Regions from separate parts of the Rahnella sp. Larv3_ips genome, predicted to be linked through region 3. Evidence: predicted binding sites of a transcription regulator. Region 3 holds the regulator's gene; each other region holds the start of a gene.

Region 1 (7,618 bases), on a different contig from region 3:
CAGAAACAAAAACCGCGCAAACTGAAAATCAAAGAAGCCTACAAGCTGTTGGTTGAAGAAGAAGCGGCAAAACTGGTGAATCCGGAAGATCTGAAAGAACAGGCGATCGAAGCCGTCGAGCAGCACGGTATTGTGTTTATCGATGAGATCGACAAAATCTGTAAACGCGGCGGCCAGAGCTCCGGCCCGGATGTTTCCCGCGAAGGTGTTCAGCGCGACCTGCTGCCGCTGGTGGAAGGCTGTACAGTCTCTACCAAACACGGCATGGTGAAAACAGATCACATCCTGTTTATCGCTTCCGGTGCGTTCCAGACTGCCAGCCCGTCAGATTTGATCCCTGAACTGCAGGGGCGTCTGCCTATTCGCGTTGAACTGCAGGCGCTGTCGACTGAAGACTTCGAACGCATTCTGACCGAACCGAGTGCTTCGCTGACTCATCAGTACAAAGCATTGATGGCGACCGAAGGCGTCACCATTGATTTCACCGCTGACGGTATCCGCCGTATCGCCGAAGCCGCATGGCAGGTCAACGAAACCACCGAAAACATTGGTGCCCGTCGTTTGCATACGGTTCTTGAGCGTCTGATGGAAGATATCTCTTACGACGCGAGCGAAAGCAACGGTATTTCCATAAACATTGATGCAGATTATGTTAGAAGCCATCTTGATCAGCTGGTAGCTGATGAAGATCTGAGCCGTTTTATCTTATAATTTGCTCATACGTTCCGAAAGTGATCTTCAGGGAGGCGTTTGCCTCCCTGATTTTTTTTAGATTTCGGACTGACTTGTTCACCTGAGCGAATCCATCTATGAGCACTATGACTCCCTGCACTCCGACGACGCCCGCCCGCGCCTGGCTCGAAAGCCTGCGTCCCAAAACGCTGCCTCTGGCTTTTGCCTCTATCGTGATGGGTTCGGCCATTGCCAGCCTGCAAGGCGTTTTCCATCCGCTGACGGCGTTGCTGGCGCTGCTCACCGCCGGGTGTCTGCAAATCCTGTCCAATCTGGCGAATGATTATGGCGATGCCGAAAAAGGCAGCGATACGCCTGATCGCGTCGGGCCGTTGCGCGGCATGCAAAAAGGGATGATTACCGCCTCACAAATGAAACACGCGATTATGCTCACCATCGCGCTGACCATTATTTGTGGCGTCGCGCTGATCGCCGTGGCCTGTCATAAACCCAGCGACGTTGTCGGTTTTCTGATCCTCGGGCTGCTGTCGATTGGCGCGGCAATCACCTATACCGTGGGGACGCGCCCTTACGGTTATATGGGCCTCGGTGATATTTCGGTGCTGATTTTCTTTGGCTGGATAAGCGTTGCCGGTACGTTCTATTTGCAGGCGGGATACTTCGACTGGATTGTGATGCTGCCAGCGACGGCGACCGGCCTGCTCTCCACTGCGGTGCTCAACATTAACAACCTGCGTGATATCGACACCGACAGCGCCAATGGCAAGAACACGCTGGCCGTCCGTCTGGGGCCGGTCAATGCGCGTCGTTATCACACGGTGATTCTGATTGCCGCCGCAATTTGTCTGGCGGTATTCTCTGCCGTTTATCTGCATCACTGGACCGGCTGGCTGTTTCTTCTGGCCTTACCGGTGCTGGCAATCCATATCCGCCGGGTGAATCGCGCAAAAACCTCAATGGAAGTACGCCCTCTGCTGGAGCACATGGTAAAAGCTGCGTTACTGACTAACGTATTGTTTGCAGTGGGTCTGTTACTGAATTGAAGAAAAGTGGCCGGGCGTGCGCTAATCGGGTCACTTTTCACATTTAACAATTGATGATTTTGCCAACATCCGCCGATAAGGGATATACTGAACGTTCATGCAGCAACCAGATGAAATCCTATGAAATACGATACTTCCGAACTTTGCGATATCTACCATGAAGAAGTGAATGTTGTCGAACCCCTGTTCTCCAACTTTGGTGGCCGTACTTCATTTGGCGGGCAAATCACGACAGTGAAGTGTTTCGAAGACAATGGCTTGCTTTATGACCTGCTGGAAGAGAATGGTCGTGGCCGCGTGTTGGTGGTCGATGGCGGCGGTTCTGTTCGTCGTGCATTACTTGATGCCGGTCTGGCACGTCAGGCATTGCAAAACGAATGGGAAGGCATTTTGATTTACGGTGCAGTTCGTCAGGTGGATGACCTGGAAGAGCTCGACCTTGGCATTCAGGCTATGGCGGCCATTCCGGCTGGCGCAGGCAGTGAGGGGATCGGCGAAAGCGACATTCGTGTTAATTTCGGCGGCGTGACCTTCTTCTCCGGCGACCACTTGTATGCTGATAACACCGGTATCATCCTGTCAGAAGACCCGCTCGATATCGAATAACCTTCGCTTACAGCAACAAAAAAGGACGCCTGGGCGTCCTTTTTTATTTGGAAAATGAAGCCGTTAGACTTCTTCCATTTTTCCCAACAGTGCACGCAGACGATCCTGCCAGACGTGTTGCTCTTCTTTCAGCTGTGCGTTTTCGCGCACCAGCGACTCGTGATTACCACTCGCCTGCTGAACTTCATGAGACAAGGTGTTGTTTTGCTCTTTCAGTTCTTCGATTTCCATCTGCAACAGAGTAATGGTATCGATCGCTTGCTGAACTTTAGCTTCTAGTTTCTCAAATACTTCAAATGACATTTTTCGGTCCCCTTATGTTCGCAAGGCGCACATCTTATGTTCTGCCGCATCGTCCGGACACGGCTCAAAAATTCCTGCACTTCGCCGATTTCTATAATAAATTCAAATCGCAATAACGTTTGAACTTCACCGGGATTTCAAAAAAACGGCGGGTGTCTTAACGAGTGATTGTATGTAGCCAGCCTTGCCCTGTCTACCAAGAACCCCTCTCTGCACGCAGTCTGTTGCAATTTTCACAGGCTGAGTATCAGGAAATGCTTAAAAAGCAGAGTCACCCTCCAGAAATGTCAGCGAATACCGAATACCCTGAGCGCCATCCGACATGCGCGTTTAGCTTCACAGCCTTCACGGGAATGTCACGGCGTGGGCTTTTTACCGGTCGGCAGGACCTTTCAACACGCGAAATCGCTCATTTTTATGACACAACACACAAAAATTGATTTCGCTATTTCTCGTTTATGCTCGTTAACGATAAATTCACATTACGTTCTCATTTAATGATGAACGGCAAAATCCGATTACGTTCACGTACGCATAACAGAAAAACTATAACTAACCATTAACATCATCCTTAGCAGGATCCAACTATGAGCCAAACCATGAGTTCCACATTAAAAGGTCAGTGCATCGCTGAGTTTCTGGGTACCGGGCTTATCATTTTCTTTGGTGCGGGTTGTGTCGCAGCAATGAAACTGGCCGGTGCTACCTTTGGCCAGTGGGAAATTAGCATTATCTGGGGTCTGGGTGTGGCAATGGCCATCTACCTGACCGCAGCGATTTCAGGCGCACACCTGAACCCGGCGGTGACCGTCGCGTTATGTTTGTTTGCAAACTTTGAAGGACGCAAAGTTCTGCCATACATCGTGGCGCAGGTCGCCGGTGCCTTCTGTGCCGCAGCGCTGGTCTACGGTCTTTACTACAACCTGTTCTTCGATTTCGAGCAAAGCCATAATATGGTGCGCGGCAGTGTCGAAAGTCTGGATCTGGCCGGTATCTTCTCCACCTATCCAAACCCGCACATCAGCGTACTGCAGGCCTTCCTGGTTGAAACGGTGATCACTGCCATTCTGATGGCGTTGATCCTCGGCCTGACGGATGACGGCAACGGCATTCCACGCGGCCCGCTGGCTCCGCTGCTGATCGGTATTCTGATCGCGGTTATCGGTGCTTCAATGGGTCCGTTAACCGGCTTCGCACTGAACCCTGCGCGTGATTTCGGTCCGAAAGTGTTCGCTTACTTCGCTGGCTGGGGCAAAGTCGCCTTCACCGGTGCACGTGATATTCCTTACTTCCTGGTTCCGATTTTTGGCCCGCTGCTCGGCGCTTCACTCGGTGCCATCGCGTACAAAGCGTTGATTGGTCGTCATCTGCCACATCAGATCAATGATATTGCAGATGAAAAAGCGCCTCAGCCTTCCAAACAGCGTAAAGCCTGATCGGCTAAACTGTTCCAAAGCTAACTTATTCGCAGGATGAAAATTATGTCAGCAGATACGACTCACGAAAAAAAATACATCGTCGCACTTGATCAGGGTACAACCAGCTCACGCGCCGTAGTTCTGGATCACGATGCCAACATCGTCAGCGTTTCACAGCGCGAATTCACCCAGATCTACCCGAAATCCGGCTGGGTGGAACATGACCCGATGGAAATCTGGTCTTCCCAAAGCTCGGTGCTGGTGGAAGTGCTGGCGAAAGCCGACATCAACTCCGATCAGATCGCCGGTATCGGTATCACCAACCAGCGTGAAACCACCATCGTGTGGGAAAAAGAAACCGGCAAGCCGATTTATAACGCGATTGTGTGGCAATGCCGTCGTACTGCTGACATCTGTGAAAAGCTGAAGAAAGACGGGATGGAAGAGTACATCCGTCATAACACCGGTCTGGTGGTTGACCCGTACTTCTCTGGTACCAAACTGAAATGGATCCTCGACCACGTTGAAGGTTCCCGTGAACGCGCTGCACGCGGCGAACTGTTGTTCGGCACCGTGGATACCTGGCTGGTGTGGAAAATGACTCAGGGACGTGTTCACGTTACTGATTACACTAACGCCTCGCGTACCATGATGTTCAACATTCATAATCTTGAATGGGATGAACGTATGCTGGAAGTGCTGGATATTCCGCGCGCCATGTTGCCGGAAGTTCGCCCTTCTTCTGAAATTTACGGTCAGACCAACATCGGGGGTAAAGGCGGTACGCGTATTCCTATCGCCGGTATCGCCGGTGACCAGCAGGCCGCGCTGTATGGTCAGCTGTGCGTACAACCGGGTATGGCGAAAAATACCTATGGTACTGGCTGCTTCCTGCTGATGAACACCGGCACAGAAGCGGTAACCTCCAAAAATGGCCTGCTGACGACGATTGCCTGTGGTCCGCGAGGCGAAGTGAACTATGCGCTGGAAGGTGCGGTATTCGTCGGGGGTGCCTCCATTCAGTGGCTGCGCGACGAACTGAAACTGATCAGCGATGCCACAGACTCAGAATATTTCGCCAGCAAAGTGAAAGACACCAACGGCGTGTATGTGGTGCCTGCCTTCACCGGCCTTGGCGCCCCTTACTGGGACCCGTATGCCCGTGGCGCGATCTTCGGTCTGAGCCGTGGTGCAAATAGCAACCACATCATCCGTGCAACGCTGGAATCTATCGCCTATCAGACGCGTGACGTGCTTGATGCCATGCAGGCTGATTCCGGTACCCGCCTGCAGTCTCTGCGCGTGGATGGCGGTGCGGTAGCGAACAACTTCCTGATGCAATTCCAGTCAGACATTCTCGGTACCCGCGTTGAGCGCCCTGCCGTTCTGGAAGTCACCGCGCTGGGTTCTGCTTTCCTTGCCGGGCTGGCCGTCGGTTTCTGGAACGATCTGGATGAAGTGCGCAGCAAAGCGACCATCGAACGTGAATTCCGCCCAAGCATTGAAACCACAGAACGTAATGTACGCTACAAAGGCTGGCAAAAAGCCGTGGCACGCGTTCGTTCATGGGAAGATCACGACGAGTAATCGCCGCCTTTTTTCGCCAACACCGTCTTAAAAAACTCCCCGCCGGGGAGTTTTTTTATGCGCCTTTCCCATTGTGCTAAAATCCCCCGCACAGATGAGCCTTTGCCTCACCGATCTCTTTTTTCTTCCTACAGGCTTTCCAATGAAACGTGAATTAGCAATCGAGTTCTCCCGCGTGACCGAAGCGGCCGCCCTGGCTGGGTATAAATGGCTTGGCCGTGGCGATAAAAACCTCGCTGACAACGCCGCCGTTCAGGCGATGCGCATCATGCTTAATAACGTCGATATCGATGGCACCATCGTGATTGGCGAAGGGGAAATTGACGAAGCGCCAATGCTGTATATCGGCGAAAAAGTCGGAACAGGCCGCGGCGATGCCGTGGATATCGCCGTCGATCCTATTGAAGGTACCCGCATGACGGCAATGGGGCAATCCAATGCACTGGCCGTTCTGGCCGTCGGCGATAAAGGCTCGTTCCTCAATGCGCCGGATATGTACATGGAAAAAATCGCCGTCGGGCCCGGCGCAAAAGGCGCGATTAATCTGGATCTGACGCTGGCGGAAAACCTCGCAAATGTTGCCCGCGCGCTGAACAAACCGCTGACCGAGCTGACCGTAGCCGTGCTGGCGAAACCGCGTCACGACGAGGCGATTCGAGAAATGCTGGCGGCCGGAGTACGGGTTTTTGCCTTCCCGGACGGCGATGTGGCAGCCACTATTCTCACCTGCATGCCCGACAGTGAAGTTGATGTGTTGTATGGCATCGGCGGCGCGCCGGAAGGGGTGATTTCCGCCGCGGTGATCCGCGCGCTGGACGGTGACATGCAGGGCCGCTTACTGGCACGCCATGACGTGAAAGGCGATACCCTGGAAAACCGCCGCATTGGCGAAGAAGAGCTGACACGCTGTCAGGGGATGGGCATTGAAGCAGGCAAAGTGCTGCAGCTGGATGATATGGCGCGTAATGACAACGTGATTTTTTCTGCGACCGGCATTACCAAAGGTGATCTGCTGGAAGGCATCAGCCGTCAGGGAAATATGGCGACGACCGAAACGCTGCTGATCCGGGGTAAATCCCGCACCATCCGTCGTATACGTTCGACGCATTATCTCGACCGTAAAGACGCCGCATTGCACGCGTTTATCATCTGACGCGAGACAAGAAAGGCAAAAGCAGAGCACCTGGCTCTGCTTTTTTTTCACCTGAGGAGAGGCTTAAACCCTATGCCCTTGCTCCTGAAGACGATTCGACATCGGCCACCAGCACAGCAAAATCAGTAACGACATCGCAAACATCAGCAACCCCAGACTGAACTGACCGGTTTGCGGCAACATCGCCGATAACCATGCCACCAGCCCCGATCCCATATTTTGTAATCCGCCCACCAGCGCACCAGCCGCACCGGCGAGATACGGGAAAGGCTCCATCGCGCCGGTGGTCGCCAGCGGGAATAACATCCCTGCACCAAAGAAGAACAAGGAGGCCGGAACGATCAGCGTCCAGATGTTCATGATGCCCAGCCAGCCGGGGATCCACATCGTCAGGCCCGCCAGCAGACAGCTGATCACAGAATGCCACATGAGCTGCTGGAAACTTTTCTCAGAGCGACCGGCATACCAGGCGCCAAAAAATGCCGCCGGGATCGGCAGAATAAACAGAATACTGACCATGACGCCGCTCAGCCCGAGAACGCCGCCCATCAGCACGCCACAGCTGGCCTCAAACACCGCCACACCGGCCAGCGCACCCACCAGCATCACCAGATAACGACTGAAGTTACCGTCCGCCAGCAGCAAGCGCAGACTGCTGAGCATTTTACGAGGCTGATGGTCAGCAGTGAATTCAGGACGGGTTTCCGGCAACCAGCGGTACATTGAAAATGCAACGCCTGCGCAAAGCATCAGCAGAAAACCAAAGCTGGCGCGCCAGCCTAACCATGCAGACAGCGCGCCACCAATCACCGGCG
Region 2 (7,618 bases), on a different contig from region 3:
TCATGTCGGTGCTCCAGAACTGGTTGGAGAGCGACGTGAACAGCAGCGGCGCGGTTTCACCGGCGATACGGGCAATCGCCAGCAAAATACCGGTGATAATGCCGGAAACCGACGCTTTCAGCGTGATGGCCGAAATCATCTTCCACTTTGGCGTACCCAGTGCGTAAGCCGCTTCACGCAGGCTGTCCGGCACCAGTTTGAGCATGTTTTCGGTGGTACGGATCACAATCGGGATTTGCAGCAGCGCCAGCGCCAGAACGCCCGCCCAGCCGGAGAAGTGCCCCATTTTCGCCACCATGATGGTGTACACAAACAGGCCGACGACGATAGATGGCGCAGAAAGCAGAATGTCGTTGATGAAACGAATAAACTCCGCCAGCCAGGATTTACGGCCATATTCAGCCAGATAAATCCCCGCCATCACGCCCAGCGGCGTACCGATCACGGTCGCCCACAGAATAAGTAATCCGCTGCCTGCGATGGCGTTCGCCAGACCGCCGCCCGCGGTATTCGGAGGCGGGGTGTTTTCGGTAAAGAGCGCCAGCGACATGCCGTCTACGCCTTTCACTACGGTCGTAAACAGGATCCACACCAGCCAGAACAGACCGAATGCCATGGTCATCATCGACACCATCAGCGCCAGACGGTTCTTCTGGCGACGCCATGCCTGGCGTTTACGGCGCGATTCCAGCAGTTCAGGTGTGCTTTGCATTTCGAGTGTCGTCATCTTAACGGCCCTCTTTCTTAGCCAGGCGCAGAATCATCACTTTCGACAGCGCCAGAACAATAAAGGTGATAACAAACAGGATGAGGCCGAGTTCCATCAGCGCGGCAGTATGCAGACCGGCTTCCGCTTCAGCGAATTCGTTGGCCAGCGCCGAGGTAATACTGTTGCCCGGCATATACAGCGAGACGCTGTCGAGCTGGTAGGTGTTACCGATGATAAAGGTCACCGCCATGGTTTCACCCAATGCGCGGCCAAGGCCTAACATCACACCGCCAATCACGCCGTTTTTGGTGAACGGCAGCACGATGCGCCAGATCACTTCCCACGTCGTACAGCCAATGCCGTATGCAGACTCTTTCATCATCACCGGCGTTTGTTCAAACACGTCACGCATCACAGAGGCGATGTAAGGGATGATCATGATGGCAAGGATCACACCGGCGGCCAGAATACCGATACCAAAACCGGGACCGGCGAACAAGGCGCCGACGATCGGAATGCCGGAGAGCACGTCACCGACAGGCGTCTGGAAATACTGCGCAAACAGCGGTGCAAAGACGAACAGCCCCCACATGCCGTAAACAATACTGGGGATGGCCGCCAGCAGTTCGATAGCAATACCCAGCGGGCGCTTCATCCAGTTAGGGGCAAGTTCGGTGAGGAATAATGCGATACCAAAGCTGACCGGTACGGCAATCAGCAAGGCGATAATCGAGGTCACCACGGTGCCGTAAATCGGTACCAGTGCGCCGAATTGTTCGTTCGGGGCATCCCAGGTTTTAGTCCACAGGAAGGATAAACCAAACTTTTCGATGCTTGGAAGGGAAGCAATAAACAGCGAGACGATAATACCGCCCAGCATTAATAACACGATCAGCGCAGCCAGTTTGACCAGCGCGCCGAAGATGATGTCACCGTTTTTGCTTGGTGCCTTAATAGCCGGCTTGTATTCAGCCATACCACTCTCTTTTAATTCAGATTTAATTCCCTCCCCGGCCGGAGAGGGAATGAAGCAGAAGACTTGTACTCTATATCAGACGTAAGGTCAGATCCTAGTACAGTGCTTTACCGCTGGAATCTTTAATGTTGGTTTTCCAGGCTGCGCGGATCTGTTCAACAACAGAGTCAGGCAGTGCGGCGTAATCCAGATCGGTCGTCAGTTTGTTGCCGTTTTTGTAAGCCCAGTCGAAGAACTTCAGCACTTCAGTGCCTTTCGCTGCATCGGCCTGGTCTTTGTAAATCAGGATGAAGGTGGTGGAGCTGATTGGCCAGGCGTTATCACCTTTCTGATTCGTCAGATCCTGAGCGAAGGTTTTCTTCCAGTCAGCGCCTTTGGCTGCTGCGCTGAAGGATTCTTCCGTCGGGGAAATCGCTTTACCGTCAGCATCAACCAGTTTGGTGTATGCCAGGTTGTTCTGTTTAGCGTAAGCGTATTCTACGTAGCCGATGGAGCCTGGCAGACGCTGTACGAAGGCCGCGACGCCGTCGTTACCTTTACCGCCCAGACCGGTAGGCCAGTTAACGGTAGAACCTGAACCGATTTTCTCTTTCCACTCGTTGTTCACTTTCGCCAGATAGCTGGTGAACACGAAAGAGGTGCCTGAGCCATCAGCACGGCGAACGACCGCGATGTTGGTGTCTGGCAGTTTCACGCCCGGGTTCAGCTTAGTGATCGCCGCGTCGTTCCACTTTTTGATTTTGCCGAGATAGATATCACCCAGCGTTGCGCCGTCCAGCGTCAGTTGACCGGATGTGATCCCAGGGATGTTTACCGCCAGTACCACACCACCGATTACGGTTGGGAACTGGAACAGGCCGTTTTTGTTCAGATCTTCTTCTTTCATCGGCGCATCAGAGGCACCGAAATCGACAGTCTTGGCGATAATTTGTTTCACGCCGCCGGAAGAACCGATGCCCTGATAGTTCACCTGGTTGCCGGTTTCTTTCTGGTAAGCATCCGCCCACTTGGCGTAAACAGGGGCAGGGAAGGTACCGCCAGCACCAGTCAGATTACTGGCAGCGAAAGCAGACATTGCTGTGAGGGAAAAAGTCGCTGCTACAAAACCGGCGACGGTGTTACGCATCAATTTCATGTTCCACTCCTGGTGGTTTTAAACTTCCCGACTTAATGTCGACGTTAATTAAAGTGTTTGGCACAGGAGGAAAATAGGACAATTAGGTGACAGTAAAATGTACGTTATATGACAGTTTTATGACAGCGGTCACAATTGGACCGAAGTGGGCAATCCAGAGGAAACAGGGGATGGTTTTGGGGGTAAAACGGGCTTTCAGGGCGATTATTGATCGGAAACCGAATGTTCGATACGCCTGAACAACTCACTCCGCTCCTCGCCGGTTAACTCGCGCGATTCCCCCGGCGGCAGCGCGGCAAGATGGATATTCATGATCCGCACGCGCTCAAGCCGTGTGACTTCATAGCCAAAATATTTCGCCATGCGGCGGATCTGACGGTTAAGCCCCTGCACCAGGGTAATACGAAAGACGTCATCTGATTCTTTGATCACTTTACAGGCTTTCGTTACGGTTCCCAAAATCGGGACACCGGCGCTCAGACCGAGAATCAATGCGTCGGTCACCGGTTTGTTAACGGTCACCACGTACTCTTTTTCGTGATCATTACCGGCGCGCAGGATCTTATTCACTACATCGCCGTTATTGGTCAGCAGAATCAGCCCGTGCGAATCTTTATCCAGACGCCCGACGGGAAAAATGCGCTGGCTGTGACGGATGAGCAAACCAATGTTATCCGCCAGACCGTCATCCATTGTGGTGATGATCCCCACCGGTTTGTTCAGGGCGATCAGCACCAGGTCATCCTGGTCGCGCAGCCCGATCTGTTGGCCATTCACGTTCACCACATCACCCGGAAATACTGGCGCGCCAAATCCCGCCTGCTTATCGTTGATAAAGACCAGCCCCTGCCCGACGTAACGATCGGCGTCACGGCGCGAACACATGCCGCTATCGCTTATGTATTTGTTAATTCGAACGGAAGGAGTGGTCAGCATTCAGCAGTGCCTTTCAGTTAAAGGCGGACTATACCCTGTTGCTGCTCAGAAATAAAAAAAGCGCCCGCAAGGGGCGCTAGCAACGGAAGGAGCAGAGTCTTATTCTACCGTGACGGACTTCGCCAGGTTACGTGGCTGGTCTACGTCAGTCCCTTTAATCAGCGCGACATAATAGGACAGCAGCTGTAGCGGAACGGTGTAGAAAATCGGTGCAACAATCTCTTCAACGTGAGGCAACTGGATGATTTTCATGCCTTCGCTGTCGGTGAAACCGGCATTCTGATCGGCGAAGACATACAGCAGGCCACCACGGGCGCGCACTTCCTCGATATTCGACTTCAGTTTTTCCAGCAGTTCATTATTTGGCGCAATCACGATCACCGGCATATCGGCGTCAATCAGCGCCAGCGGGCCATGTTTCAGCTCGCCAGCAGCATAGGCTTCTGCATGAATGTAAGAGATCTCTTTGAGCTTCAGCGCACCTTCCATCGCGATCGGGTATTGATCGCCACGACCGAGGAACAGGGCGTGATGCTTGTCAGAGAAACCTTCTGCCAGAGATTCGATGGTTTTATCCAGCGATAACATCTGTTCAATACGCGCTGGCAATGCCTGAAGTGCATGAACAATATCGTGCTCAACCTGAGGCGCCATGCCTTTCAGACGGCCCATACGCGCTACCAGCATCAGCAGAACGGTAAGCTGAGTGGTGAACGCTTTGGTGGAAGCCACGCCGATCTCAGTGCCCGCTTTGGTCATCAGCGCCAGATCGGATTCACGCACCAGCGAGGAACCGGCAACGTTACAGACAGCCAGAGAACCGAGATAACCCAGCTCCTTAGACAGGCGCAGTGCAGCCAGCGTATCAGCCGTTTCCCCGGACTGAGACAGCGTGATGATAAGGCTCCCCGGACGCACGGCGGATTTGCGATAGCGGAATTCGGAGGCGATTTCCACATCACACGGCATGCCGGCCAGCGCTTCGAACCAGTAACGCGCGACCATGCCTGAGTTATACGACGTCCCGCAGGCGATAATCTGAATGTGCTGAACGCGTGACAGAATATCGTCAGCTTTTTCACCCAGTTCGCTCAGGTTCACTTCACCGTGGCTGAAACGTCCTTCCAGGGTGTTTTTGATTGCCAGCGGCTGTTCGTAAATCTCTTTCTGCATGTAGTGACGGTAAACGCCTTTATCACCGGCGTCATACTGCACTTTAGATTCAATTTCTTCGCGCTCAACGGCATGACCATTTTTGTCATACACGCTGACAGAGCGACGTTTAACTTCTGCCACATCACCCTCTTCCAGGAACAGGAAGCGGCGGGTAACAGGCAGCAGCGCCAGCTGGTCTGAAGCGATGAAGTTTTCACCCACGCCACGGCCAATCACCAGCGGGCTGCCGGAGCGCGCAGCGACCAGAACGGACGGATCGCGTCTGTCCATCACGACGGTGCCGTATGCGCCACGCAGTTGTGGGATAACACGCTGAACCACTTCCAGCAGCGTGCCGCCCTGAAGTTGTTCCCAATGCACCAGATGCGCGATCACTTCGGTATCCGTTTCAGAATCAAAACGGTAACCGCGCTCGATCAGCAATTCACGCAAAGGCTCGTGGTTTTCGATGATGCCGTTATGCACAACCGCAATATAATCAGATACATGAGGATGGGCATTCGCTTCTGAAGGTTCGCCGTGCGTTGCCCAGCGGGTGTGAGCAATGCCGGTGCCGCCGTGCAAGGGATGTTGATCCAGTGCATCAGCCAGCATCTGTACTTTGCCGACACGACGTAAACGCCCCATCTTCCCTTCCGCATCAATCACAGCCAGACCGGCTGAGTCATAACCGCGGTATTCGAGACGGCGTAAACCTTCTAACAGAATTTCAGCAATATCGCGTTGCGCTACTGCGCCTACAATTCCACACATCAGTTTTATTCCTATTGAAGGTCTTTCGGACCTTTTTTGATGCCTGACCTGATTTATCCGCGAGCCCCGTTTTCCGGTGTACCTGCGGTTCCCCGAGCCTTGTAGAAGTTGGGGATTATTATGTAATGCTTATTATTTCTTCACCGGTTTTTGCCAGTCAGGTTTATGCACCTGAGGCACCCGGCTTAACAGTAAACCGTTGTCGGGAACATCGCGCGTGACAGTGGTGCCCGCCGCGATGGTCACGTTGTTACCGATACTCACCGGCGCCACTAACTGGGTGTCAGAACCGACGAAAACATCGTTACCAATAATCGTTTTGCTCTTGTTCACGCCATCGTAGTTACACGTGATGGTGCCCGCGCCGATATTCACGTTATCGCCGATATCAGCATCGCCGAGATAGGAAAGATGGCCGGCTTTAGAGCCTTTGCCTAAACGTGATTTTTTGATTTCAACGAAATTGCCGACGTGGGCATTTTCAGCCAGCTCAGCGCCGGGACGCAGACGGGCAAATGGCCCGACCGTGCAGCCGCTTTTCAGCACGGCGTCTTCGAATACGCTGTAAGGGCTGATTTCGCAGTCATCGCCGATGACGCAATTTTTCAGCACGCAGCCAGCGCCGATTTTGACGCGGTCGCCCAGTTTTACGTGGCCTTCGATAATCACGTTTGTGTCGATCAGCACGTCGATACCGTGAGACAGTTCGCCACGCAGATCAAAACGCGCCGGATCCATCAGCATGACGCCTTCCAGCAGCAGACGCTCGGCCTGTTCGCTCTGATATACGCGCTCGAGACGCGAAAGTTGCAAACGGTTATTTACGCCATCCACTTCGCTGTTGCGCGCAGGATGTACGGTAGCGATCTGGTGACCTTCCGCATGCGCCATCGCAATAATATCGGTGATGTAGTATTCACCCTGCGCATTGTTGTTGTTCAGTTTGCTCAGCCAGCGTTTCAAAGAGGCACCGTTAGCCACCAGGATGCCGGTATTGATTTCCTGGATTTTAAGCTGTTCTTCGCTGGCATCTTTCTGTTCGATAATCCCGGTCACCGTGGCGTTTTCACGCACAATCCGGCCATAACCGGTGGGGTCTTCGAGCACAACGGTCAGTAAGCCAATGCCACCTTCCGGTTTCGCTTTGAGCAATTTTTCCAGCGTATCGACCGAAATTAACGGGACATCGCCGTACAGCATCAGCACATCTTCATCATCGGCAAAGAAAGGCGCTGCCTGTTGCATTGCGTGGCCGGTGCCCAACTGCTCCGCCTGCAATACCCAGTTCAGATCACTGCCTGCCAGATTTTTCTTCAGCAAGTCGCCACCATGGCCATAAACCAGGTGCACGTTTTTCGCCCCCACCTGAGTGGCCGCGTCAATAACGTGTTGCACCATTGGCTTACCCGCCAATGAATGAAGAACTTTAGGAAGGTTGGAGTACATGCGTGTCCCCTTGCCTGCGGCAAGGATCACGACACTCAGTGCGCTGTTCGACATAGGTAACCTGACAAATCCAATTTGAGTGACAAAAGTAACCCGTTCAATGGTCGGATTACTACATATTTCGCTTCAAAAACCACCCGCAGGCCGCAGCCTGTAAGGGTTGTACACGCTATAGACTACAGCAAAAAATCTGAGGGTAAAACGCCCACTTATCCGGCAAGTATTCCATTAAAAGCCCTGTTTCGCTTTCGGACAAATGCTAGAAAGTGGCTTATTTAAAGGCAAAAAAAAAGCGACCCAAAGGTCGCCTTTTAAACTGATGTCTTTACATCGCTTTCCTGGTCAGTTCGATAACGCGAAGTTTCGCGATCGCCTTGGCCAGTTCTGCTGACGCCTGAGCGTAGTCAACGTCGCCGTGAGAACTATTGATATGTTCTTCCGCTTTGCGCTTAGCTTCAAGCGCGCGCGCTTCGTCGAGGTCTTGCCC
Region 3 (7,618 bases):
CGCCAGCGAGCCTTTGATGATTTGCATCGGCTGGAAAACGGGGATCTCCAGCGTGTCGATGGCGTTGAGCGTGGCACCGTCGAAATCCAGCAGATAGACGCTTTTGGCTTTGCTCAGCTCATCAAAACTGAGCGGAATAGGGGAACCGCTGTAACGGATATGTTCCGTTTTCGCCACGCACTGCGCGCGGTGGATATGGCCGAGCGCGACGTAATCTACCGGCGGGAACGCCTGCGCCGGAAAGGCATCAAGAGTCCCAATATAGATGTCGCGCACGGAATCAGAGGTGCTGACGCCAACGGTGGTCAGATGGCCGGTGGCGATGATCGGCAGCGGCAGACCCAGTTGGTCGCGTTTGGCCTGCGCAGCGTGGCACAGCGCATCATAATGCGCGGCAATGGCTTCCTGTAAGGCCAGCTGTTTGTCGCTGCCGGATTGCCCTGCCTGACTGGCGATTAAATCGCGCGGGCGTAAAAAGGGGATCGCGCACAGTACGGCTCCCGGCGTACCATTGCGCTGATTTAACACCAGCACTTGCTCAGACAGATCTTCGCCGACGGTGGCGATCACCCGGGTATTGAGACAGGAAAGCAGCTCGCGGGACTCATTTAACGTGGCGACGGAATCATGATTACCGGCCAGCACAATCAGCTGACAGCCGGTGCGTTGTAATTCCACCACGAAGCGGTTATACAGTTCGCGGGCATAGCTCGGCGGTGAGCCGGTATCGAAAATGTCACCGGCCACGATCACGGCATCAACCTGATGATTTTCCACCTGTTCCGTCAGCCAGCGCAGAAAGGCCTGGTGCTCGGCGGCGCGGCTTTTGGTAAAGAAATACTGGCCAAGATGCCAGTCTGAGGTGTGGATCAGGCGCATGAAACTCCCTGTGGTTCGCGGTGCGGTAACAATGGCGCAAAGTATAAACGCCGACGGGGGACGATGTCCTGAGAAAATCGGACGCATTTCAGCAAGATGGCTGTTAAATTGCCGGGTAATGAACCATCCTTTCTATTCATAAATCTGTCACAAAACTGACGCATAATGGCGCCCGCAATCAAATAAAAGATCGCTAACCTATTGGCAGGACCTACGATGGCTAGACGTATATTAGTGGTTGAAGACGAAGCTCCTATTCGTGAAATGGTGTGTTTTGTACTGGAACAAAATGGCTATCAGGCTGTTGAAGCTGAAGATTTTGATTCCGCGGTGGCCCAGCTGGTCGAGCCTTATCCTGAGCTTATCCTGCTCGACTGGATGTTACCGGGCGGTTCCGGTATTCAGTTTATTAAGCACCTTAAACGTGAAGCCCTGACCCGCGAAATCCCGGTGATGATGCTGACCGCACGCGGTGAAGAAGAAGATCGGGTGCGCGGCCTCGAAGTGGGTGCCGATGATTACATCACCAAACCGTTTTCTCCGAAAGAACTGGTTGCCCGCATCAAAGCGGTAATGCGCCGCATTTCTCCGATGGCGGTGGAAGAGGTGATCGACATGCAGGGGCTGAGCCTGGATCCTTCCTCTCACCGGGTGATGGCCAACGAGCAGGCGCTCGACATGGGGCCGACCGAATTCAAATTATTACACTTCTTTATGACCCACTCAGAACGTGTTTACAGCCGCGAACAGTTGCTGAATAACGTCTGGGGCACTAACGTTTATGTGGAAGATCGCACCGTGGACGTGCATATTCGTCGTTTACGTAAAGCGCTGGAAACCAGTGGACATGACAGAATGATTCAGACTGTCCGTGGCACGGGATACCGTTTCTCAACGCGTTATTAATCCCCACAGCGGAGAATCTGTGTGTTAGAACGTTTGTCATGGAAACGGCTGGCCGGCGAATTTTTCCTCTTTTGCCTGCCAGCGATCATTCTCGGCATTTTTGTCGGCCATTTTGGCTGGCTTCTCTTTGCGTCGCTGCTGGCGGCGCTGGGCTGGAACTATTACAACCAGCTTAAACTCTCACATTGGCTGTGGCTTGACCGCAGCATCACCCCGCCAAACGGGCGCTGGAGCTGGGAGCCGCTTTTCTACGGGCTGAACCAGATGCAGATGCGTAACCGTCGTCGTCGTCGCGAATTAGGGCAATTAATTAAACGTTTTCGCAGCGGTGCAGAATCGTTACCTGATGCAGTGGTGCTGACCACCGAAGAGGGCAATATTTTCTGGTGTAACGGTCTGGCGCAGGAACTGCTCGGCTTTCGCTGGCCGGAAGACAACGGGCAGCACATCTTTAACCTTTTGCGCTATCCGGAGTTTCGCGCCTGGATCCAGGCCCGGGATTTCAGCCGTGCACTGAATCTTCAGCTGAATAATGAGCATTACGTGGAGTTTCGCGTGATGCCTTATTCTGAAGGGCAATTACTGATGGTGGCGCGGGATGTCACGCAGATGCGTCAGCTCGAGGGCGCGCGACGCAACTTCTTCGCTAACGTCAGCCATGAGCTGCGTACGCCGCTGACCGTTTTGCAGGGCTATCTGGAAATGATGGAAGACGCCAAGCTGGAAGAGCCGTTTCGTTCCAAAGCGCTGGATACCATGCAGGAGCAGACGCGACGCATGGACGGGCTGGTAAAACAGCTGCTGACGCTGTCGAAAATAGAAGCTTCTGCCAATATGGATTTGCACGAGAAAGTCGATATTCCGGTGATGCTCGGCATGCTGGAGCGTGAAGTGCAGACGCTGAGCGGCGGTCAGCATGAGGTCGTATTCCGTATAAACGACAAGCTGAAGGTCTTTGGCAACGAAGATCAACTGCGCAGCGCGGTTTCCAATCTGGTGTACAACGCGGTCAATCACACCCCGGCGGGCACCCGCATTGAAGTCAACTGGCAGCAAACGCCGCACGGCGCGCAGTTCCAGATAAGCGACAACGGGCCGGGTATTGCGCCTCAGCACCTTCCGCGCCTGACCGAACGTTTCTATCGCGTAGACAAAGCGCGCTCCCGCCAGACCGGTGGCAGCGGGCTGGGCTTAGCGATCGTCAAACATGCCCTGAGCCATCACAACGCCAGGCTGGAAGTCATGAGCGAAGTGGGTGTCGGCACCCGCTTTATGTTTACGCTGGCGCCGCGGTTGATTGTTCCGCAAGACGCCGGTGCGCAAGCTTCCATTAAGCCTTAATCCTCTCAAGCCTGTTATCTGCGGATTTCAGGCTTTCTTACTCTTCCAAATGAACATTTCCTCTAAATGAACATTCTTCCCACTAACGTGAATTTTATTCACGTCCCATGAAGATTCCTCTGTTGCTGATAAGCGTGCTGCATGACACTATCCAATCAAAGACGTTTAGACATCCAGATGTCTATATATAACGCAACGCAATTATTTACTTTGTAAATCATTGGTATTCCGCCATACGCCGCGGGGTGCCTAAAAGGAGTCATGCATGCAACGTACAACCCCTCCATTCCGCGCCGACGTTGTCGGCAGTTTTCTGCGCCCGCTGGCGATTAAAGAAGCGCGTAAACAGTTTCAGGCCGGCGAGATTGATGCCGCTCAGCTGCGCGCTGTGGAAGACACTGAAATTCGTCGCGTGGTGGATTTGCAGCGTGAAGCCGGTCTGCAAGTGGTCACTGACGGCGAATTCCGCCGGGCGTGGTGGCACTTCGATTTCTTCGAAGGGCTGGACGGCGTGGAAGGTTACGACGCGGTGCAGGGGATCCAGTTCAACGGCGTACAAACGAAAGCACGCAGCATCAAAGTGGTCAGTAAACTCGGTTTTGGCGCACACCCGATGCTGGAAGATTTCCGCTTCCTGAAAAGCATCAGCGGCAGCGCGGTGCCCAAAATGACCATTCCAAGTCCGAGTGTGATGCATTTTCGCGGTGGCCGTGACGCCATCAGCAAAGAGGTTTACCCCGACCTGAAAGCGTATTTTGACGATCTGGCACAGGTTTACCGTGACGCCATCAGGGCGTTTTACGATGCCGGTTGCCGTTATCTGCAACTCGACGACACGGTCTGGGCGTACCTGTGTTCAGAAGATCAGAAGAAGCAAATCCGCGAACGTGGGGATTCTCCGGAAGAGTTAGCACGCACTTACGCTGACGTGCTGAATAAAGCCATTGCCGGGAAACCCGACGATCTGGTGATTGGTCTGCATGTTTGTCGTGGCAACTTCCGCTCCACCTGGATTTCAGAAGGTGGCTATGAACCGGTCGCGGAGATCCTGTTTGGCGGCGTGAACATCGATGCTTTCTTCCTTGAATATGACAACGAGCGTTCCGGTGGTTTCGAGCCGCTGCGCTTCATCAAAAAAGGCCATCAGCAGGCGGTTCTGGGATTGATCACCACAAAATCCGGCGAACTGGAGCTGGCGAAAACGGTGGAAGCGCGTCTTGCAGAAGCGGCTGAGTATCTGGATATCAACCAGATTTGCCTCAGCCCGCAGTGTGGTTTCGCCTCGACAGAAGAGGGCAACAGCCTGACCGAAGCGCAGCAGTGGGAAAAATTAAAACTGGTCGTCGATATCGCTGCGCGCGTCTGGTAAAGGCGTCGCCGGTTATTTATTGACCTCATTAATCTGCTGGATATCGTGCGTGAAATTGCCCGTTCGTGGTGATTTCACGCACTTTTTGCCTTTTCGGGGCATATCTTGTGCTTACTTCGTTCAAAAATCATACATATCATATTGCGTGTTTGTGGCTGTATTTAGTGATAATCGCTGCTCTAAAGCATTAATCTGGTTGAAGACTCTGCTTTTTGGATCTCGGCTTGCCTTTCTGCGCTATAAACGTTTACCTTAGCCCCCGCTGTCGCTCGATACTCCCTGCATAACAACGTAATCATCTGCATATCATCAGGCGTTTTAGGCTCCTTCCGGCTTCATTTTGGTGCTCTCTGGCTTTGTTCGCCATTCATCCTTCTGACCGAGCAGCACGACGACAGCAACGGACACTTTATTCATTTGAACAGGCAACACGACACCAATCATGAGTACTCGTTTAACAAATAAAGATATTCTGGCGTTAGGTTTCATGACCTTCGCTTTATTCGTCGGGGCCGGAAACATTATTTTCCCGCCAATGGTTGGCCTGCAGGCCGGTCCTGAAGTCTGGTGGGCTGCTGCCGGGTTTATGATCACAGCCGTCGGCCTCCCGGTGATGACCGTCATTGCCTTGGCGCGTGTCGGGGGCGGTGTTGACGCCCTGAGCTCTCCGATTGGCCGTGGTGCCGGTATTTTGCTGGCCACCGTCTGCTATCTTGCCGTGGGCCCGCTGTTTGCTACGCCACGCACCGCGACCGTTTCCTTTGAAGTGGGGATCGCGCCGATGACCGGTGACGGCCCGCTGCCTCTGCTGATTTATAGCGTGATTTATTTTGCGCTGGTGATCGGCATTTCCCTGTATCCGGGCCGTCTGCTCGATACCGTCGGGCATTTCCTCGCGCCGTTGAAAATGGTTGCACTGGCTGCGCTGGGCGTTGCCGCACTGCTGTGGCCTGCCGGCCAGACAATGCCTGCGGTCGATGCTTATCAAACGGTTCCCTTCTCAAGTGGCTTCGTAAACGGGTATCTGACGATGGATACGCTGGGAGCGCTGGTGTTCGGGATTGTGATCGTTAATGCCGCCCGTTCACGCGGTGTGTCTGATGCTAAGTTGCTGACCCGTTACACTATTCTGGCTGGGTTGATCGCCGGTTTAGGTCTGGTGTTGGTCTATCTCAGCCTGTTCAAACTTGGCGAAAACAGTGCATCACTGGTTCCTGGCGCGACTAACGGCGCGGTGATCCTGCATGCTTATGTGGCGCATACCTTTGGTGGCGTCGGCAGCTTCTTCCTCGGCGCGCTGATTTTCATCGCCTGTATGGTGACGGCGGTTGGCCTGACCTGTGCCTGTGCGGAGTTCTTTGCTCAGTACCTGCCGCTGTCTTACAAAACACTGGTGTTCATTCTGGGTCTGTTCTCCATGCTGGTGTCCAACCTCGGCCTGAGCCATCTGATTCAGATTTCAATTCCGGTGCTGACGGCCATTTACCCGCCATGTATCGCGCTGGTGGTCTTGAGCTTCACCCTGCGCTGGTGGAATAATACGACGCGCATCGTGGCGCCGGTCATGCTGGTCAGTCTGGTGTTCGGTATTGTTGATGGCATCAAAACCTCGGCCTTTGCTGATATCATGCCTGCCTGGACTGCGAACCTGCCACTGGCTGCACAAGGTCTTGCCTGGTTACCGCCGTCAGTATTAATGCTGGTGCTGGTGGGGATCTATGACAAAATCAGTGGCCCGCGCAGCGTCACGGCGCATCAATAATTATCGGGTGAAAGTTCCACAGTAGTTGAGTGAATTGTTCGCCAATCAGGCCACGGAAACCATTTCCGTGGCTTTTTCATTGGCAGGGTGCAGGTGTTTTTTTTGAATTGGCATTGTGATTTTTAAAATACAGAGACGGGTTAAGGTACATGCAAGAATCAGCTGAACAACCAACCGGGCAGCCAGAAGCGCCGGGCACGAAGCTAAAACGCGGTCTGACAACGCGTCATATTCGCTTTATGGCATTGGGATCAGCCATCGGAACCGGGCTGTTTTATGGATCGGCGGATGCCATCAAACTGGCAGGGCCCAGTGTATTGCTGGCATATCTGGTCGGCGGCATCATCGCCTTTATCATCATGCGCGCACTCGGCGAAATGTCGGTGCATAACCCGCAAAGCGGTTCGTTCTCACGTTATGCCCAGGACTACCTCGGGCCAATGGCGGGCTATATCACTGGCTGGACCTACTGTTTCGAAATCCTCATTGTGGCGATCGCCGACGTTACTGCCTTCGGCATTTATATGGGCGTCTGGTTCCCGGATGTGCCGCAGTGGACGTGGGTGCTCAGCGTCGTGCTGATCATCGGCGCGATCAATTTAGTCAGTGTGAAGGTGTTCGGCGAGCTGGAGTTCTGGTTCTCCTTCTTCAAAGTGCTGACGATTATCATCATGATTGTGGCGGGTTTCGGCATTATCTTCTGGGGCATCGGTAATGGCGGCCAGGCAACAGGTATCCATAATTTGTGGAGCCACGGCGGATTCTTCAGCCAGGGCATCATGGGGACTATCCTGTCGTTACAGCTGGTGATGTTCGCTTATGGCGGCATTGAAATCATTGGTATTACGGCCGGTGAAGCGGAAGATCCGAAGAAGTCGATTCCGAAAGCCATTAACTCGGTTCCGCTGCGTATTCTTGTGTTTTACGTGGGCACTCTGTTTGTCATCATGTCGATTTTCCCGTGGAATCAGATCGGTACGCAGGGGAGTCCGTTTGTACTGACATTCCAGCATATGGGGATCACTGCGGCGGCCGGTATTCTGAACTTCGTGGTGATCACTGCGTCGTTGTCGGCTATCAACAGCGATGTGTTTGGCGTGGGCCGTATGTTGCACGGAATGGCAAAGCAGGGGCAGGCGCCTAAAATGTTCAGCAAAGTGTCGCGTCTGGGCACTCCGTGGGTCACGGTGCTGGTGATGATGGCCGCGTTGCTGATTGCGGTTTACCTCAACTACATCATGCCTTCGAATGTGTTTTTGGTGATCGCGTCTCTGGCGACCTTTGCGACCGTCTGGGTGTGGATAATGATCCTGTTCTCCCAGATTGGTTTTCGTCGCAAGCTGAGCAAGCAGCAGGTTAAA

The links. Region 3 encodes PhoB, which activates phosphate uptake and scavenging genes when phosphate is short. Its sites were predicted from a motif close to CTGTCATAAAACTGNCNNAT; they were not measured.
Region 1: ED901_RS20525 (MIP/aquaporin family protein) is a predicted target of PhoB. The motif match lies at 3,050-3,069, and genes of this name have one in related genera.
Region 2: pstS (phosphate ABC transporter substrate-binding protein PstS) is a predicted target of PhoB. The motif match lies at 2,927-2,946, and genes of this name have one in related genera.

Annotation. Positions count from the first base shown of each region.
Region 1 is NZ_MJIB01000021.1:225,826-233,443, forward strand. Features, by position in the region: gene hslU (HslU--HslV peptidase ATPase subunit) at 1-711, shown strand, start outside; gene ED901_RS20510 (1,4-dihydroxy-2-naphthoate polyprenyltransferase) at 810-1,736, shown strand; gene rraA (ribonuclease E activity regulator RraA) at 1,857-2,342, shown strand; gene zapB (cell division protein ZapB) at 2,406-2,645, opposite strand; gene ED901_RS20525 (MIP/aquaporin family protein) at 3,233-4,081, shown strand; gene glpK (glycerol kinase GlpK) at 4,127-5,650, shown strand; gene glpX (class II fructose-bisphosphatase) at 5,793-6,803, shown strand; gene emrD (multidrug efflux MFS transporter EmrD) at 6,867-7,618, opposite strand, start outside.
Region 2 is NZ_MJIB01000021.1:341,396-349,013, reverse strand. Features, by position in the region: gene pstA (phosphate ABC transporter permease PstA) at 1-727, opposite strand, end outside; gene pstC (phosphate ABC transporter permease PstC) at 729-1,685, opposite strand; gene pstS (phosphate ABC transporter substrate-binding protein PstS) at 1,780-2,820, opposite strand; partial or broken gene rluF (23S rRNA pseudouridine(2604) synthase RluF) at 3,031-3,756, opposite strand; gene glmS (glutamine--fructose-6-phosphate transaminase (isomerizing)) at 3,856-5,685, opposite strand; gene glmU (bifunctional UDP-N-acetylglucosamine diphosphorylase/glucosamine-1-phosphate N-acetyltransferase GlmU) at 5,818-7,185, opposite strand; gene ED901_RS21065 (F0F1 ATP synthase subunit epsilon) at 7,457-7,618, opposite strand, start outside.
Region 3 is NZ_MJIB01000005.1:684,811-692,428, reverse strand. Features, by position in the region: gene sbcD (exonuclease subunit SbcD) at 1-879, opposite strand, end outside; gene phoB (phosphate response regulator transcription factor PhoB) at 1,096-1,785, shown strand; gene phoR (phosphate regulon sensor histidine kinase PhoR) at 1,807-3,126, shown strand; gene ED901_RS12085 (cobalamin-independent methionine synthase II family protein) at 3,392-4,495, shown strand; gene brnQ (branched-chain amino acid transport system II carrier protein) at 4,938-6,257, shown strand; gene proY (proline-specific permease ProY) at 6,407-7,618, shown strand, end outside.